Regions from separate parts of the Pseudomonas paraveronii genome, predicted to be linked through region 2. Evidence: riboswitches for the same ligand, from Rfam matches in the RefSeq annotation. Region 2 holds a riboswitch; each other region holds the start of a gene.

Region 1 (6,218 bases), 1.9 Mb from region 2:
CGCAGTCTTCCACTGTTTATGAGGAAGAGCTGGCAACCGAAAAAGAACTGGCCGCCTTCGCTGGCAACAAGCCTTATCAGCTTCCCGTTCTGGCCGACAGCATTCTCGAGCGCGGCATGTCCCTGATCGGTACCCGTTACCGTTTCGGCGGTACTTCCGAAGCCGGTTTCGATTGCAGCGGTTTTATCGGTTACCTGTTTCGTGAAGAAGCTGGCATGAACCTGCCACGCTCCACTCGCGAAATGATCAACGTGAATGCACCGTTGGTCGCGCGTAACAACCTCAAGCCGGGTGATCTGCTTTTCTTCAGTACCAGTGGTCGTGGTCGCGTCAGTCACGCCGGTATCTACCTGGGCGATAACCAGTTTATCCACTCCAGCAGCCGCCGCAGCGGTGGTGTTCGAGTCGACAGCCTGGGCGACAGCTACTGGAGCAAAACCTTCATCGAAGCCAAACGCGCACTCGCCATGGCCCCGACGACGATTACCGCCAGCAAGTAAAGTTAAAGTGATACTTGAAGTTTGACGTGTAAGCGCTAGAATCCTTGAATATTGTTGTAATCCGTTCGCGCAAGCCTTGCTTGCGCGTTCTGGTTTTCAGCGTTCGGCAGCGAAAGCCGCATCCAGACCAGGATTGTTCTGCACATGTCGACCTCGGCCCGCCTGATTCTTATTGTTTGCGCCGCGCTGATCAGCGCCTGCGCAAGCCGACCGCAGCCTGCGCCCGTAGCGGCCAAGCCTAAACCGGTGTTCAACACCAGCCAGAGTTTCTCGCCAGCCGCCGAAGACGTGCTCTTCCGAGCGCTGGGCCTGGTCGGTACGCCTTATCGTTGGGGTGGCAACACGCCAGACTCGGGGTTCGATTGCAGCGGGCTGATCGGGTTTGTCTACCGTGATGCCGCCGGCATCTCCCTGCCGCGCACCACGCGCGAACTGATCGTGATGCGTGGCCAGGACGTCAGCGAGCAGAACCTGCAAACCGGTGACCTGTTGTTCTTCGCCACGGGCGGTGGCTCGCAGGTCAGCCACGCCGGGATCTATGTCGGCGAAGGGCGCTTTGTGCATGCGCCGCAAACGGGCGGTACGGTGAAGCTGGACACCTTGTCCAAAGCCTATTGGCAGAATGCCTACCTGAGTGCCAAGCGTGTGTTGCCGGCTGAAAATCTGGCGCGTAACCCTTAAGTCAAACCAGGATCCCAATGTGGGAGGGAGCTTGCTCCCTCCCTCCCACATTTGTTTTGTGGCGGTCTTGAGAATAGTTACTTAGCCGCAGAAACCCGCCACACCTTATTCCCCACATCATCCGCCACCAGCAAACCGCCTTGCTTGTCGATGACCACGCCAACCGGTCGGCCCATGGCTTGCCCGTCGCTGTTGAGGAACCCGGTCAGCACGTCGACCGGCGGCCCCTTCGGCTTGCCGCCCTCGAACGGTACGAAGATCACCTTGTAGCCGCTGTGCGGCTTGCGGTTCCACGAACCGTGCTGGCCGATAAACGCGCCGTTGATAAAGGGCGCCGGGAGTTTGCTGCCCTCGGCGAAGGTCAGGCCTAGCGAGGCGGTGTGTGGGCCTACGGCGTAGTCCGGCGCAATGGCTTTGGCCACCAGATCCAGGTTTTGCGGCGTGACGCGTACATCCACATGCTGCCCGTAGTAGCTGAAGGGCCAGCCATAAAAGGCGCCATCCTGGACCGAGGTGATGTAGTCCGGCACCAGGTCGCTGCCGATCTCATCGCGCTCGTTCACCGCAGTCCACAGCTTGCCGCTCTGCGGTTCCCAGGCCATGCCGTTGGGGTTGCGCAGGCCGGAGGCGAAGATGCGGTGCTGGCCGCTGGCGCGGTCGACTTCCCAGATCGCCGCGCGGCCTTGTTCCGCTTCCAGGCCGTTCTCGGCCACGTTGCTGTTGGAACCGACGCTCACATACAACTTGCTGCCGTCCTTGCTGGCCACCACGTTTTTCGTCCAGTGATGGTTGATGCTGCCCGCTGGCAGGTCGATGACCTTGCTGCCGGCGGTCTTGATCGCGGTTTCGCCGGTCTGATAGGCAAAGCGCAGCAGCTTGTCCGAATCGGCCACGTACAGGTCATTGCCGACCAGCGTCATGCCGAAGGGCGAGTTGAGGTTTTCCAGGAATACCGTGCGGGTCTCCGCGACCCCATCATGGTCGGCATCGCGCAGCAGGGTGATGCGGTTTGGGCTCGGCACACCGGCGCCGGCGCGGCCCATGACTTTCTCCATCACCCAGCCACGAATGCCTTTGGAGTCATCCGGCTTGGGCGGCGCGTTGGTTTGCGCCACCAGCACATCGCCGTTGGGTAATACGTACAGCCAGCGCGGGTGGTCCAGGCCTTCGGCGAAGGCCGCCACCTGGGTGCCGGCGGCGGCCGTGGGCTGGGTGCCCGCCGGCCAGCCAATGGCCGGGGCGATGTTCACCGTGGGGATCAGCGTCTTGTTCGGTTCCGGCAATCGCGGCGAGGGCCCGGTGCCGTCGGATACCTTCAGGGTCGAGCTTTCGCCGCAGGCGGCAAGGCTGCCCGCGAGCATGATCAGTAAGGCGAGTCTTGTTTTATGCATGGTTTTCTCCTGGATGCCTGTAAGGGTAGAGGTGTGCGTTGCGGCGATGGTTCAAGTACAAGGCCAGCTTTAATTGACGCTCCACCCCCAACCCACTAACCTTCGCGGCTTGTTCCAGGTGCTCTGTGACCTACGGGTCGACTGAGTGAAACAGGGAAGCCGGTGAGTGAGCGCACTTGTACACAGTGCTGCCGCGATTCCGGCGCTGCCCCCGCAACGGTAAATGAGTCAAAACGGTGCTGTTTGCCACTGTATCGCTCGCGATATGGGAAGGCGCGCCGTCGGCGTGCGCTCTAGCGCGCCACTCATGAGCCCGGAGACCGGCCCGGATCATCCAACAGCATCACGGTGGGCGATGCTTGGCTGTCTGTTTTTGATTTTTCCTGCCCGCCGTTTTTGTCCAGCCCCAACGGAGAGCTGCCATGACCGATTCCCCCGAGCGCGACGAACGCCACCTGGCGCGCATGCTGCGTAAAAAAGCCGTGATCGATGAGCGCATCGCCAATTCCCCGAACGAATGCGGCTTGCTGCTGGTGCTGACCGGCAACGGCAAAGGCAAGAGCAGCTCGGCATTTGGCATGCTGGCCCGTGCCATGGGCCATGGCATGCAGTGCGGTGTGGTGCAGTTCATCAAGGGGCGCAACAGCACTGGCGAAGAACTGTTCTTCCGCCGCTTCCCCGAGCAAGTGCGTTTCCATGTGATGGGCGAGGGCTTTACCTGGGAAACCCAGGACCGCCAGCGTGATATCGCGGCCGCCGAAGCCGCCTGGGCGGTGTCCCGCCAATTGCTGCAAGACCCGTCCATCGGTCTGGTGGTGCTGGATGAGCTGAACATCGCGCTCAAGCACGGCTATCTCGACCTGGATCAAGTCCTTGGCGATCTGCAAGCCCGCCCGCCGATGCAGCACGTGGTCGTCACCGGCCGTGGCGCCAAGCCCGAGCTGATCGAAATGGGCGACACCGTCACCGAGATGGGCATGCTCAAGCACGCGTTCCAGGCCGGTATCAAGGCACAGAAAGGCGTCGAACTTTGAATCAGCCCCGTCATTGCCCGGCCGTCTTGATCGCCGCACCGGCGTCCGGCCAGGGCAAAACCACGGTCACCGCCGCGCTGGCCCGTTTGCACCGCAACCTGGGGCGTAAGGTGCGCGTGTTCAAATGCGGCCCGGACTTCCTCGACCCGATGATTCACGAGCGCGCCAGCGGTGCGCCGGTGTATCAATTGGATATGTGGATGGTGGGCGAGCAGGAAAGTCGTCGCTTGCTGTGGGAAGCAGCGGGGGAGGCGGACCTGATCCTGATCGAAGGCGTGATGGGCCTGTTCGACGGCACGCCTTCCAGCGCTGACCTGGCGCGACACTTCGGTGTCCCGGTGCTCGGCGTGATCGATGGCACGGCCATGGCGCAGACCTTCGGCGCCCTGGCCCTCGGCCTGGCACGCTACCAGCCGGACTTGCCGTTCGCCGGGGTGCTGGCCAACCGCGTCGGCACCCTGCGCCATGCACAACTGCTTGAAGGCAGCCTCACCGAAGGCCTGCGCTGGTATGGCGCGCTGTCCCGCGAGACCGCTATCGAATTGCCCAGTCGCCACCTGGGCCTGGTGCAAGCCAGCGAACTGAATGACCTCGACCTGCGCCTGGACGCTGCCGCCCAGGCGTTGGGCAGCAGTTGCGAGGTCGCGTTACCGCCGCCGGTGACCTTTGCCGCACCGCCCGTGACCCGCGCCGAACCGTTGCTGGCCGGCGTGCGTATTGCCATCGCCCGTGACGAAGCCTTCGCCTTCACCTACGGTGCGAGCCTCGATCTGCTGCGGGCGATGGGCGCTGAGTTGAGCTTCTTCTCGCCGATCCACGATCGCCAATTGCCCGATGCCGACAGCCTCTATCTGCCGGGCGGTTACCCCGAATTGCATCACCAGGCGCTGTCGGAAAACACCGCGATGCTGGATGCGATCCGTGCCCATCACGCTGCCGGCAAACCGCTGCTCGCCGAGTGTGGCGGGATGCTTTATCTGTTGGACTCGCTCACTGATGTCGACGGCATCCGCGCCGAGCTGGTCGGCCTGCTGCAGGGCGATGCGGTGATGCAAAAAAAGCTCGCGGCCCTGGCCCTGCAAAGCGTCGAATTGCCCGAGGGTGTGTTGCGCGGTCATACCTATCACCACTCGCTGACCAGCACCGAATGGCAGCCCGTTGCCCGTGGCGTGAGCCCCAATGGTGGGCGCGGGGCCGAGGCGGTGTATCGGCAGGGGCGGCTGACCGCGTCCTACGTCCACTTCTATTTCCCTTCCAACCCCCGCGCCGTTGCTGCGCTGTTTGCGCCCGGCGAAGGCAAATCGCACTCGGCTAAACACCACGAATCCACTGCGGGAGCGGGCTTGCCCGCGATAGGCTCATGACCGACAACGCCTTCCCCGAAGCCGAGCGCCAGGCCGTCTACCGCGCCATCGCCGAGCGCCGTGACATGCGTCACTTCAGCGGCGGCGATGTGGCTCCCGAACTGCTGCACCGTTTGCTCCAGGCCGCACACCAGGCGCCGAGCGTTGGCTTGATGCAGCCGTGGCGGTTTATCCGCATCAGTGACCGCCAACTGCGTAGCCGGATTCAACAGTTGGTGGAGGAAGAACGCATACGCACCGCCGAAGCGTTGGGCGAGCGTTCCGATACATTTATGAAGCTCAAGGTCGAAGGCATCCACGACTGCGCCGAAGTGCTGGTGGCGGCGCTGATGGATGACCGCGAGCGGCATATCTTCGGCCGACGCACTTTGCCGGAAATGGACATGGCCTCGTTGTCCTGCGCGATCCAGAATCTGTGGCTGGCGGCGCGTGTCGAAGGCTTGGGCATGGGCTGGGTCTCGCTGTTCGAGCCGCAGGCCCTGGCCGACCTGCTGGGCTTGCCGCCCGGCGCGAAACCCCTGGCGGTGTTGTGCCTGGGGCCGGTCGAGGCGTTCTATCCGGCACCGATGTTGCAGCTCGAAGGCTGGGCCGAACCGCGGCCGCTGAGTGACATGTTGTATGAGAATACCTGGGGAGTGCGTCAATGAGTGTGGCCTTGCTGTGTGTCGCTGCGGTGGCGCTGGATGCGCTGCTGGGCGAGCCCAGGCGCTGGCATCCGCTGGTGGCGTTCGGCAATTTTGCCGCGCGTATCGAGCAGCGTTTCAACAGCGGTGGCCGTGGCTGGCGCAGCCATGGTGTGACCGCGTGGTTTATTGCGGTGGTGCCGCTGACGCTGCTGGCCACTGCGTTGTCGTGGGCGCCTTATATCGGTTGGGTGCTGGAGATCCTCGCGTTGTACTGTGCCCTCGGCATGCGCAGCCTCGGCGAACATGTGATCCCGGTGGCCCAGGCCTTGCGCAGCGATGACCTGGACGAAGCCCGTCGACGCGTGAGTTACCTGGTGAGTCGCCAGACCAGTGAGCTGGATCGCACTGAAGTGGCCCGCGCCGCCACTGAATCGGTGCTGGAGAACGGCAGTGACGCCGTCTTTGCCGCGCTGTTCTGGTTTGTCGTCGCGGGTGTGCCGGGCGTGGTGCTTTACCGCTTGAGCAACACCCTTGATGCGATGTGGGGCTATCGCAACGCACGCTTTGAGCGCTTCGGTTGGGCGGCGGCCAAGATCGACGACGTACTGAACTATATTCCGGC
Region 2 (6,218 bases):
ACTTCCTGCGCCTGATGCCGGCCAATTCGCGGGAGGATTTCCTCGACGATTGGTATCAGAACGGCGGCAAGGTCAAGTTGTGGATGGACTATGAGTCGATCGACGACGATAAACCCACCGGTCTGAAGCTGAATGAAACGGACCCGAAACGCGATTTCGTCAACCAGTTGCTGGCCCGTTATGGCGACCTCAATGCCAGCCCGGACCCGATCAATCGCTGTGTCGGCGCCTATTGCTCGCGGCCGAGCCTCGAGCCGGTGCTGCGCGATGCCGAGCAGGCCCTGAGTCGCCTGACATCACGCCCGGCGGCGGGGCTCAAGGTTATCGACCAATTGCCGGAAGCAACCATGCTGCGCGTCGAAACCCGCACCGGTCATCGTGAGGTCTACAGCCTGCTGCGCAACCGTGCCCACAGTAATGTCGCGTTCATGCTGGGTGAGGCTTCTCGCTATCAACCGGGCCTGGACACGTTGACGGTCTACCCCGGCGTGCTGAGCAGTTATCCGAACTTCATGTTCAATATCCCGGCCGAGCAGGTGCCGGCGTTTGTCGCGGCGATGGAAAGTGCCCGGGACGCCCAGCACTTCGAGAAAATCGTCGATCGTTGGGGTGTGCGCCGCAGTCATCCGCAGTTCTGGGAGTACTTCCACGATCTGTCGACCTACATCCGCGAAACTACGCCGGTGGAAGAGGGTGTGCTGGATATGAACCGCTATGAAAACCTCTGACGACGATGGCGAGGCTTTTCCGACAAAATTACTGGGGCTTTGTATCTGCGTAATATTTTGGCGTAAACTGCCAGCAAGCCTGTGAGGAGTTTCCATGACTGCCATAACCATTACCGACGCCGCCCACGATTACCTGGCTGACCTGCTGTCCAAGCAGAACACCCCGGGTATCGGCATCCGCGTCTTTATCACCCAGCCTGGCACCCAGTACGCCGAGACGTGCATCGCCTACTGCAAGCCAGGCGAAGAGAAGCCGGAAGACACCGCGCTGGGGCTGAAAAGCTTCACCGCGTATATCGATGCCTTCAGCGAAGCGTTCCTCGACGACGCGGTGGTCGACTACGCGACCGACCGCATGGGCGGCCAATTGACCATCAAGGCACCGAACGCCAAGGTGCCGAACGTCAACGCCGACAGCCCGGTCAACGAGCGTATCAATTACTACCTGCAGACCGAGATCAACCCTGGCCTGGCCAGCCACGGCGGGCAGGTCAGCTTGATCGACGTGGTGGAGGACGGTATCGCCGTATTGAAGTTCGGCGGCGGCTGCCAGGGCTGCGGCCAGGCGGACGTGACCCTGCGTGAAGGCATCGAGCGCACCTTGCTCGAGCGCATTCCGGAGCTCACGGGTGTACGTGATGTGACTGACCACACGCAGAAAGAAAACGCCTACTACTGAGTCAGGTGTTCACTGCGAACTAAAAAACGGCGCCCCGTGAGCGCCGTTTTTTATTTAATTTCAGTTGGTTACGACTTTTGTCTAACGCTAAAGATTAAGTGTGGGAGGGGGCTTGCCCCCGATAGCATCCTGTCAGTCTCCTTATTAATCGACTGATACACCGCTATCGGGGGCAAGCCCCCTCCCACAAATTTTTGTATTTATTTATTTAAAACAGTGTGTTGATAACAACTCATGATGTTTTGGATTAAGGTCGGTACAAGTGCGCATGCCCGGCCCGATACAGCGACGACGCGCTGAAACTGTCACTGGCCAGCACCCGACCCACCACAATCAGCGCCGTGCGCCTGAAGCCCTTGGCCGCGACCTTTTCGGCGATGTCCGCCAAGGTGCCGACGGCCCAATCCTGATCCGGCCAGGTCGCACGGTGTACCACGGCAATCGGGCAATCCGCGCCGTAGTGCGGCAGCAGTTCGGCAACGATCTTCTCCAAATGATTGACCCCCAGGTGAATCGCCATGGTTGTGCCATGACGGGCCAGGCTGTCGAAGTCTTCACCGGCAGGCATGCGGGTTTTGTCCGCATACCGGGTGAGGATCACGCTCTGGGCGATGTCCGGCAGCGTCAGTTCGGTCTCCAGCAGCGCTGCGCAGGCCGCTACGGCGGTGACCCCGGGGATGATCTGGAACGCAATGCCCAACTCGCGCAACTGCCGGATCTGTTCGCCAATCGCCCCATACAGGCTTGGATCGCCGGAGTGGACCCGCGCCACATCCTGGCCCTTGGCATCGGCGGCCTTGATCACGTCGATAATCTGTTCCAGGTGCAGTTCGGCGCTGTTGACCACCTGTTCGGCCTGATGGCCTTCCAGTACCGCCGCCGGCACCAGCGACCCCGCATAGATGATCACCGGGCAACTGCGGATCAGCCGCTGGCCTTTGACGGTGATCAATTCCGGGTCGCCGGGGCCGGCGCCGATGAAGTAGACGGTCATGGAGAATTCCTGTGGAAAAGCGGGCGAGCATGAAGATTGCTCATGATCGGAAGCGGCGATTATCGCGATTTCAGTCGGCGCAGGCCAATGCCAACGTGGCTCGGGCGGATTTTTTGCGCGGGATCAGTAAGCGGGCAGGGGCGCCGCTGAGCTGTTCGGCCAGGGCCAGGGCCGCGCTTTCGGCGATGCCGTAACAACCGGTATGGGCAAAGGCGACGGCAGATCTATGGCTCAGGCGACCTTCATACGCTGCCAGTTGCGCGGCGCTGAAGCACTGCAGTGGCAGGTTCAGGACTTGCGCCAGAGCTAACAAGCCCGGCTCGTCCTGCTTGCGATCAATGCTGGCCAGCGCCGTGATGCGGTGGCGCTCGATACCGCCCTCGGCGAGGGCGGCGTCCAGCAGGTCGAGCAGGGCTTGCAGCGCGCAGCCGCGCTGGCAGCCCAGGCCGACCACCAGGTTCATGCCGAGTATCGATCGTCGCGATTGCGGCGAAACAGCCAGGCGCTGATTAGGCCCAGCGCCAGCCAGAACACGACGTTGGTCAGTTGCGAGGCAATCTTGAACTGCGCTTCGAGGGCCTCAGGGGCCAGCATCGAATGCACTTCAGGTTGCGGTGCGCCAATCACATGAGGTACCACGAGGATCGCCGCGCCCAGCGCTTTGAGCAGCCAGTTGCCTCCGAATACCAGCAGCGCGATACCGGCTGCGGTTGAGGCCGCAGTGCCGATCCACCAGATCTGCCGTTGCGCCAGGTCGGCGGCGGCAGTGCCCGGCAATTCCGGTGGCAGGCCCAGGGTTGGCGCCAGAACAAAGGTCGCGTAGCCGGCCAGGCCCCACAGCAACCCTTGAGCCGTGCGGGTCGGCGCGCGCAGGGTGTAGAGACCGGCGAGCATCAGCGCGAAACCGACCGCCACCACCAGGTTGCCGCCGGTGGTGGACAGCACGCGCTGCCAGCCGTCTTCCGGCTCCCAGGCTTCGGCGTCATGAGTGTGCGCGGTTGTACCGGCGGCGTGCTCATGCACCACTTCCGTCGCGGCCGGGGCTTTTTCAAAGGTTTCCGCCTGCATGATCAGCGGGGCGACCCAAAAACTTTGCAGCAGAGTCAGCAACAGGGCGGCCAGCAGCCCGCTGAAACCTGCGGTTTGTGCAATACGCTTAATCATGTTGGCAGGTCTCAATGGCACGGGAACGCGGCGCTGTGGCGGGTATCGTGGGCGGCGTTGTGTACCGCTTCGATATGCGAGAACCCGGCGAAATACACCAGGCACGCGCCGAGGATCGACGCGCCGATGGCGGCGCTCAGGCGTTGGCTCAGGGTGGCGGTACTGCTAGCGGTATGCGAGGTGCTGCTGATGATCGACATGGCGCGTCCCTTCAGGGTTTCAGGGTGACACGAGCGCATGAAAACCCCGCGAGCCAGGCACGCAGGATTCAAACAGCGCCCGCCCACCGCGGGTTTGTTGGATGATTTTTTCGGGCCGGTCTCCGGGCTTGCGAGGGGGCTCTTGAACTGAGTCCTGAAAGCATCGCCTTCCCATGCACAAAGCACAGTGGCCGTGACGCTTCGCTCGCTTACCGTTGCGGGGGCAGCACCGGACTGGTCATATCGCTATGACGCACCGGTTTCCCGTTTCACCCTGTGAAGGGCACCCGAAACAAGGTGAGTAGGAAAGCATGCAGGGCGACGGTAGTCAAATTGACCGAGCACCTGTAGCCTTGCACCTTCGAGGTTCTTCGGCCCAGGCCGAAGCTAAGAAGGGAACGCGGTTCAAGCCGCGGCTGCCCCCGCAACTGTGAAGGGTTTATCTGACTGCCACGCCACTGCCATCAAGGCGGGAAGGCGCAGCCAGCGCCGGTCGCAAGACCCGCAAGCCCCAAGCCAGGAGACCTGCCTCGTCACCGATTTTTCAATTCAACCGGGCGGGGTGATCCGGTGACGAAATCTGCTGCTGTGCGCTGCGCAGGGCCTATCGTCCCGTATGCCCGCCCCCAAGGGCATCCGATGAAAACACTGGCCAAACTCCCCGTCACCATCGTTACCGGCTTTCTCGGCTCGGGCAAAACCACCTTGCTGCGCCATATGCTCGATAACGCCCAGGGCCGTCGCATTGCGGTGATCGTCAACGAGTTCGGCGAGCTGGGCATCGACGGTGAAATCCTCAAGCAGTGCTCCATCGGTTGCACCGAGGAAGAAGCCAACGGTCGCGTGTATGAGCTGGCCAACGGCTGCCTGTGCTGCACCGTGCAGGAAGAGTTTTTCCCGGTGATGCGCGAACTGGTCGCCCGTCGCGGCGACCTCGACCATATCCTCATCGAAACCTCCGGCCTGGCCCTGCCAAAGCCCTTGGTGCAGGCGTTCCAGTGGCCGGAAATCCGCAGCGCCTGTACAGTCGACGCGGTGATCACCGTGGTCGACAGCCCCGCCGTGGCGGCCGGCACCTTCGCCGCGTTCCCGGACCAGGTCGACGCCCAGCGCAAACTCGACCCGAACCTGGACCACGAATCACCGCTGCATGAGCTGTTCGCCGACCAACTGGCCAGCGCCGACCTGGTGATCCTCAACAAGTGCGACCTGATCAACCCCGAAGACCTGGCCCGCGTGCGCCTGGAAGTCGCCGAAGAGTTGCCGCCGGCGGTGAAGATCATCGAAGCCAGCAGCGGTCGTGTGCCGCTGGACGTGTTGATCGGCCTGGGCGCCGGCTCCGAAGCGCACATCGACGCTCGCCACAGCCATCACGATCATCATCACGAAGGTGAAGACGATCATGATCACGATGCGTTCGACTCCATTTCCATCGACCTGCCCCAGTCCGACGAAGCCCTGCTGCTCGACGCCCTGACCCAACTGGTGGTGCAGCACGGCATCTTGCGCGTCAAAGGCTTTGCGGCGATCCCGAACAAGCCGATGCGCCTGCTGATCCAGGGCGTGGGCACGCGCTTCGACAAGCACTTCGACCGCGCCTGGAGCGCCGACGAAGCGCGCATCACGCGCCTGGTGCTGATCGGCCAGGAGCTGGATGCGGCGGGCCTCGAAGCGCAATTGCGCGCCGCCCTCAGCGTTTAACCCATGCACTTGCTCAGGACCCAGCCCGGCGGTTTCGTCGCGGACGACAATATTGCCGACCTTGGACAAACCCCCGCCGAGCTGGTGATCCTGTGCAGTGGCGACTCCAGCCTGGCGCTGCTCGCTGAAGCGGCCCAGCAATTGCCCGAGGACTACCCCAGCTTTCGCCTGGCCAACCCGATGCAGGTGCAGAACCATGCCTCGGTGGACTTGTACGTCGACGAGGTGCTGCGCCACGCCAAGGTCATCCTGATTTCCCTGCACGGCGGGATCGGCTATTGGCGTTACGGCATCGAGCGTCTGGTGGCGTTGGCCGAGCGCGGGGTCACGCTGATCCTGGTGCCGGGGGATGATCGCGCGGACCCGGAGCTCAGCGGCCTCAGCACCGTGGATGCCGCAGCGCGTGAGCGCCTGTGGCAGTTCCTGCGCCAGGGCGGCCTGGGCAACGCGCTGGATTTTTATCGCTGCCTGGCCAGCGGCTATCTGGGCCGCGACTATGCCTGGGCCGAGCCGAAAACCCTGGCGCGCAGCGCGATTTATCACCCGCACAAGGCCAATGCGTGCCTCAGCGACTGGCAGTTGGACTGGAATCCCGAGTTCCCGGTGGCGGCCGTGCTGTTCTACCGCTCCCATCTGCAAGCGGCCAACACCGGTTTTATCGATGTGTTCTGCCAGCGCCTGCAGGCGGCGGGCCTGAATCCGTTGCCGATGGCGGTGGCCAGTCTGAAGGAGCCCGGCTGCCTGACGGCGGT
Region 3 (6,218 bases), 1.6 Mb from region 2:
CACCAAGTCCAAATCATTCTCCAATCGTGAACGTATTGCTTAATATTATTCACTTTCCAGAAAAGATATAGCCCCCTACGCTGATTCCAATCCAAACCTTCAGCAGGACGGTGCCATGCGCGCAATCAATCACCAGACCCACGCCCTCTCGATCAATCCCGCCACCGGCGAAACGCTCGGCAGTTACCCGTATGAAACCGAGACCCAACTGGACGCCGCCCTCACCCGTGCCACCGCCGCCTTCCGCACCTGGCGCCGTCAGCCGGTCAGCCTGCGCGCAGAGCGGTTGCTGGCCCTGGCCGGGGCCCTGCGTGAGCAAGCCGAAGAGATGGCGCAGATGATCACCCTGGAAATGGGCAAACCCATCGCCCAGGCCCGCGCCGAAATCGAGAAATGCGCGCAACTCAGCGAGTGGTACGCCGCCCACGGCCCCGCCATGCTGGCCCCGGAACCGACGCTGGTGGACAACGGCACCGCGCATATCGAATACCGCCCGCTGGGTCCGATCCTCGCCGTGATGCCGTGGAACTTCCCGGTGTGGCAAGTCCTGCGCGGCGCCGTGCCGACGCTGCTCGCCGGCAACACCTACGTGCTCAAACACGCGCCGAACGTAATGGGCAGCGCCTACCTGATGAAAGCCGCGTTCCACAAAGCCGGCTTTGCGCAAGGCCTGTTCGAAGTGCTCAACGTGACCCAGGACGGCGTGTCCAAAGCCATCGCCGACCCGCGCATCGCCGCCGTCACTCTCACCGGCAGCGTGCGCGCCGGCATAGCCATCGGCGCTCAGGCCGGTGCCGCGCTGAAGAAATGCGTGCTCGAACTGGGCGGCTGCGACCCGTTCATCGTACTCAACGACGCCGACCTCGACGCCGCCGTCCAGGCTGCCGTGCTCGGCCGTTTCCAGAACAGCGGCCAAGTCTGCGCCGCCGCCAAACGTCTGATCATCGAGGCCGGCGTGGTGGACGCGTTCACCGCCAAGTTCGTCGAAGCCAGCCGCCAACTGGTGATGGGCGACCCGACCTCGACCAGCACCTACGTCGGCCCGATGGCCCGCTTCGACCTGCGCGACGAACTGCACAGCCAGGTGCAGGCCACCCTGGCAGAAGGCGCGACCCTGCTGCTGGGCGGTAACAAAGTGCCCGGCGCCGGCAACTACTACGCTCCGACCGTACTGGCCGACGTCACCGACCAGATGACCTCGTTCAAACAGGAGCTGTTCGGCCCCGTCGCCTCCATCATCAGCGCCCGCGACGCTGACCACGCTGTGGCCCTGGCCAACGACAGCGAGTTTGGCCTGACCGCGAGCATCTTCACCCGCGACTCGGCGAAAGCGCGCGAGATCGCCGACCAGCTCGAAACCGGCGGGATCTTCGTCAACGCCTTCAGCGTGTCCGACCCTCGGGTGGCGTTTGGCGGCGTGAAAAAAAGCGGCTTTGGCCGCGAGTTGTCGCACTTTGGCGTGCGGGAATTCTGCAATGCGCAGACGGTATGGCTGGATCGCAAGTAAGCCAAAGCAACCCCTGTGGCCAGGGAGCGTGATCCCACTGGGCTGCGCAACAGGCTCAACAGCGAATATGCCGCCGCACGCACTGCACCAGCCCGTCCAGCGCCTGTGACTTCACCGGTGCGAGCACACAGACCGTGTGCTCGCGCTCACCTTCCGTCACGGTCAAGGTGTAATGCACCTGGCCTGGATTACCGGGTTCCGGCGCGGTGCTTTGCGGCAACTGAAAGAAGTGCGAAGCCTCGATCAGTTGCCGCAACTCTTGCTGGTCCGGCTCGGGCAGCTTCTCCAGTTCCACGGTGTTCGGTCGGGCCAGGCCCGGAAAAAACGCCGGACCACCGATTTCCTTGATCGAAATTTGCATGGCTGCTCCTCACCGCCCAGGGGGGTTGTCAGACGTTAATGCCCACGGCTTTCCAGCCTTCCTTCACCGCCTTGTGCTCAGCCTTGTCAGCACCGTACAGCCGACCGGCGATGTCGTAGGTGATGCGCGCGAAACGCAGAAACCCCGAATTCGGCCGCAACCGCGCATCGCGCAGCGCGTCATACCAGATACGCCCGGCACGCTCCCAGGCAAACCCGCCGATCTTCGTGGCCACCTGATAGAACGCATGGTTGGGAATGCCGGAATTGATATGCACCCCGCCGTTGTCCTCATAGGTCTGCACGAAATCGTCCATATGCCCCGGCTGAGGGTCCTTGCCCAGCAGCTTGTCATCAAACGCGGTGCCTGGCGCTTTCATCGAGCGCAACGCAGTGCCTTTGATTTTCTTGGTAAACAACCCCTTGCCGATCAACCAATCCGCATCTTGCGCCTTTTGCTGCAGCGCGTACTGCTTGATCAGTGAACCGAACACGTCAGACAGCGACTCGTTCAACGCACCGGATTGATTGAAATACATCAGCTTGGCCTCATCCTCGGTCACACCGTGGGCCAACTCATGGCCAATGACATCAAGGGCTATCGTGAACCGATTGAATAGCTGCTGGTCGCCATCACCAAACACCATCTGGCTCGAGTTCCAGAACGCATTGTTGTAGCTCTGGCCAAAATGAACCGTCGCGTCCAGTGCCATACCGGCGTCGTCAATGGAATTGCGGTCGAAGACCTGATCAAAAAAATCGAACGTGGCGCCCAACCCGTCATAGGCCTCGTCCACCGCGACATCACCACTGGCGGGCTGCCCTTCGCCACGGATCAGCTTGCCCGGCAGGCTATCGGCGCCCTCGGCGCTGTAGATCGAACGCCGTTTGTCGGCGCCCATGGCCAGGGCCATATGGGCGGCCCCTTTGGCGGGCACGGCAACCATGCGTAACGAGCGGAACGTGCTGTCTTTGGCACGGGTCCGTAACGCGACGTCCCGTTGCGCTTTATCGCCATTGCGGGCGATCTGGTCGAGCATGTACGGCGGGATCAGGCAGAAAATCGGATTACGATGCTGGCGAACACACATTGGCTGGCTCCATTTTGGCGAGTGGTGAACGTCCGGGTAACCGTTCAAGGATAGTCCTGCTGCGACGGCTTGGCCCAAATTGTCATGAAGCTATGCTGCAGTAGTGTTTATCCAAGGACTGCGAGGAACTTACGATGCCCCCACGCACCGCCAAAATCGCCCTTTCGCACCGCCCCCGGCTCGCCGATCTGCGCCCGTTGATCGCGGCCAGCCCCAGTCTCATGGAGGCCAGGACGGCGACTGCGCGTGTCACCGCGGCCAAGGACCTGCAGGACCGGGGCGGCTACGCTGAAGCGTTTCTCGACCGCTTCGTGGTGCCATGGCCCACGGTGGATGAGGCTCTGGCGGCTGACGTACAACCGCTGCGCCTGGACTACACGCATTTCTCAGTGACCATGTCGCGCTCAAGGCGACTGGCGCTCTACGTGGGCGCCAATATCGATGGCGGACAGCATGTGGATATCATCCGCGCCAACGACGCCTGGGCCTATGACGGCCGCCTGCCCATCAGCGCACAGGTGGGCGACGCGCTCTACACCAACAATGGCCTGGACCGCGGTCACCTGGTACGCCGACAAGACCCCAACTGGGGCGACGCGGCCAACACGGCCAATGCCGATACCTTCCACTTCACCAACTGCTCACCGCAGATGAGCGGCTTCAACCAGAAGACCTGGCTGGAACTCGAGGACTACATTCTCGATAACACTCAACGCTGGAAAGCCCGAGCCACGGTGTTTACCGGCCCGGTGTTGGCGGATGACGACCGTGTCTACCGAGGCGTTAAAATCCCCAAAGCATTCTGGAAAGTGGTCGCCTACCTCGGCGACGACGGCAAGCCTTCCGCCAGCGCCTACATGATCGACCAAAGCCGTGAACTGGGTCAGCTCGACCTCATGTTCGGGCAGCTCAGGACCTACCAGCGCAGCGTGATTCAGATCGAACGATTGACCGGTATTCGCTTCGGCAACCTGGCCGACTACGACGGTTTCAGCAATGAAGAGCGCGCCACGGGGACGCGAATTGAAGCGCTGATCCAGGGCCCTGAAGATATTCGTCTTTGAGCGGGCGACCTAAAGCTATATCGCCTCGCCGTGATCGACTACCATACCGCGCCGGTTCCCAAACGGGACTAATAGGGAATCCGAAGCGCGGTACATCGCGTCAATCGGAACTGCCCCCGCAACTGTAGATGCCGAGCCCGCTCCCCCACTGCCACTGGACCCCGTCCGGGAAGGCCGGAGCGTGGCGACGACGCATCAGTCAGGAGACCTGCCGGCCCAGCAAAATCACTCACCGGCGGGGTGTCCGGGAAGGACATCCTTGCCTGCCTCACCCGCAGCGGTCGAGGGCGTGTTTCCGAACCGTACATCCCCAGTTCCAGGTACGGCTTCAAGGAGATTGCCCCATGCTGCCACGCGTTATCGCCCTGCTCACCGGGCTGGGCTTGTGTGCCCTGGCCCAAGCCAACCCCACTCAGTACCCGCTGACGGTGGAGAACTGCGGCAGCAGCCTGACCTTCGCGCAAGCGCCCGCCCGCAGCGTGACCATCGGCCAGGCTGCTACCGAAATGCTCTATGCCCTCGGCGTGGGCGATAAAGTGGTTGGCACGTCGCTGTGGTTCAACAACGTGTTGCCGCAGTTCAAGGCGCTGAACGACAGCATCGAACGCCTGGCCAATAACGAACCGAGTTTCGAGTCGGTGATCGCCAAGCGCCCGCAACTGGTGGCGGCCGAGCTGGAATGGGTGGTCGGCCCGCAAGGCGTGGTGGGCACCCGCGAGCAGTTTCATGAGTTGAAGATCGCCACCTACCTGTTGCCCTCCGACTGCGAAGGCAAGGACAACCGGGTGGGCGCCGACGGCACGCGGCTGGAGCCATTCCGTGTCGACACGATCTACAAGAGCATCCGCCAACTGGCCGAGATTTTCGACGTGCAGGATCGCGGCCAGCAACTCAACGATGAACTCAAGGCGCGCCTGGCCAAGTCCGTCGCCACGGTGCAAAGCAAGGGGCTCAAGCAGGCCAGCGCGCTGGTGTGGTTCTCCAGCGCCGAGATGGCCAGCGATCCCTACGTGGCCGGTCACAAGGGTGTCCCCGAATTCATGCTGCAGACCCTCGGCCTGCATAACGTGGTGCAGTCCGATGAGGAATGGCCCGCCGTCGGCTGGGAAACCATCGCCAAGGCCAACCCCACCGTGCTGGTGATTGCGCGCATGGACCGCCGCCGCTACCCGGCTGACGATCACGAACAGAAGCTCGCCTTCCTGCGCAGCGACCCGGTGACGCGCAACATGGACGCGGTGAAACACAACCGCATCATCATCCTCGACGCGATGGCGCTGCAGGCCAGCGTGCGCACCTTCGATGGCCTTGAACAACTGGCGACGGCCATCGACGGCTACGATCTGCCGAAATGAGCGCCAGCCTGATACGAACCGTGCTTGCCCTGGCGTTGCTGCTGATCGCCGTGCTCGCCGGCGTAGCCATCGGCGAAACCGCCATCACGCCACACGTGGTGCTCCAAGTGCTGGCCAACAAACTGTGGGCGGCCGGCTACGTGCTGGACCCGATCGATGAAGGCGTGGTGTGGAACTACCGCCTGACCCGCACCCTGGTCGCCGCTGCGTGCGGGGCGGGGCTGGCCACCTGCGGGGTGATTTTGCAGTCGTTGTTGCGCAACCCCCTGGCCGATCCGTACCTGCTGGGTATCAGCGCCGGTGCTTCGACCGGCGCAGTCCTGGTGGTGCTGATGGGCGTCGGCGGTGGTTTGGTTTCACTGTCGGTCGGCGCGTTCGGCGGGGCGATGGCGGCGTTTGCGCTGGTGGTATTGCTCGCACGGGCCAGCGGTTCGTCCAGCGGCACCGGGCAGATCATCCTCGCGGGCATCGCCGGCTCGCAGCTGTTCAATGCGCTCACTGCGTTCCTGATCACCAAATCGGCCAGTTCCGAACAGGCACGCGGCATTTTGTTCTGGCTGCTGGGCAACCTCAGCGGCGTGCGTTGGCCGTCGGTGTGGCTGGCGGTGCCGGTGGCGGTCGCCGGGTTGGCGGTGTGCCTGTGGCATCGCCGTGCGCTGGACGCGTTCACCTTCGGCAGCGACTCGGCGGCCGCCCTTGGTATCCCAGTGCGCCGGGTGCAGTTTGTGCTGGTGGGCTGCGCGGCATTGGTCACGGCGGTGATGGTGTCGATTGTCGGCTCTATCGGGTTTGTCGGGCTGGTAATCCCCCATGCCGTGCGTCTGCTGCTCGGCACCGGGCA

The links. Region 2 has a riboswitch for cobalamin ahead of U5A08_RS12600 (CbtB domain-containing protein). Riboswitches for the same ligand answer to the same signal wherever they lie in the genome.
Region 1: it holds a riboswitch for cobalamin, as region 2 does, so the genes downstream of both, cobO (cob(I)yrinic acid a,c-diamide adenosyltransferase) here and U5A08_RS12600 (CbtB domain-containing protein) in region 2, are expected to answer to the same signal.
Region 3: it holds a riboswitch for cobalamin, as region 2 does, so the genes downstream of both, U5A08_RS20295 (ABC transporter substrate-binding protein) here and U5A08_RS12600 (CbtB domain-containing protein) in region 2, are expected to answer to the same signal.

The regions. Positions count from the first base shown of each region.
Region 1 covers NZ_OY817130.1:4,642,325-4,648,542, reverse strand. Annotated here, with positions in the region: gene U5A08_RS21415 (C40 family peptidase) at 1-500, shown strand, start outside; gene U5A08_RS21410 (C40 family peptidase) at 645-1,181, shown strand; gene U5A08_RS21405 (PQQ-dependent sugar dehydrogenase) at 1,259-2,572, opposite strand; cobalamin riboswitch at 2,672-2,915, shown strand; gene cobO (cob(I)yrinic acid a,c-diamide adenosyltransferase) at 2,995-3,606, shown strand; gene U5A08_RS21395 (cobyrinic acid a,c-diamide synthase CobB) at 3,603-4,970, shown strand; gene bluB (5,6-dimethylbenzimidazole synthase) at 4,967-5,617, shown strand; gene cbiB (adenosylcobinamide-phosphate synthase CbiB) at 5,614-6,218, shown strand, end outside.
Region 2 covers NZ_OY817130.1:2,762,285-2,768,502, forward strand. Annotated here, with positions in the region: gene U5A08_RS12575 (fatty acid cis/trans isomerase) at 1-728, shown strand, start outside; gene nfuA (Fe-S biogenesis protein NfuA) at 823-1,407, shown strand; gene cobM (precorrin-4 C(11)-methyltransferase) at 1,655-2,401, opposite strand; gene U5A08_RS12590 (cobalamin biosynthesis protein) at 2,472-2,864, opposite strand; gene U5A08_RS12595 (CbtA family protein) at 2,861-3,565, opposite strand; gene U5A08_RS12600 (CbtB domain-containing protein) at 3,577-3,765, opposite strand; cobalamin riboswitch at 3,862-4,071, opposite strand; cobalamin riboswitch at 4,113-4,312, shown strand; gene cobW (cobalamin biosynthesis protein CobW) at 4,405-5,466, shown strand; gene cobN (cobaltochelatase subunit CobN) at 5,470-6,218, shown strand, end outside.
Region 3 covers NZ_OY817130.1:4,407,592-4,413,809, forward strand. Annotated here, with positions in the region: gene ptrR (putrescine utilization regulator PtrR) at 1-12, opposite strand, end outside; gene U5A08_RS20275 (aldehyde dehydrogenase family protein) at 116-1,507, shown strand; gene U5A08_RS20280 (protealysin inhibitor emfourin) at 1,563-1,868, opposite strand; gene U5A08_RS20285 (M4 family metallopeptidase) at 1,897-2,958, opposite strand; gene U5A08_RS20290 (DNA/RNA non-specific endonuclease) at 3,093-4,022, shown strand; cobalamin riboswitch at 4,058-4,252, shown strand; gene U5A08_RS20295 (ABC transporter substrate-binding protein) at 4,367-5,377, shown strand; gene U5A08_RS20300 (FecCD family ABC transporter permease) at 5,386-6,218, shown strand, end outside.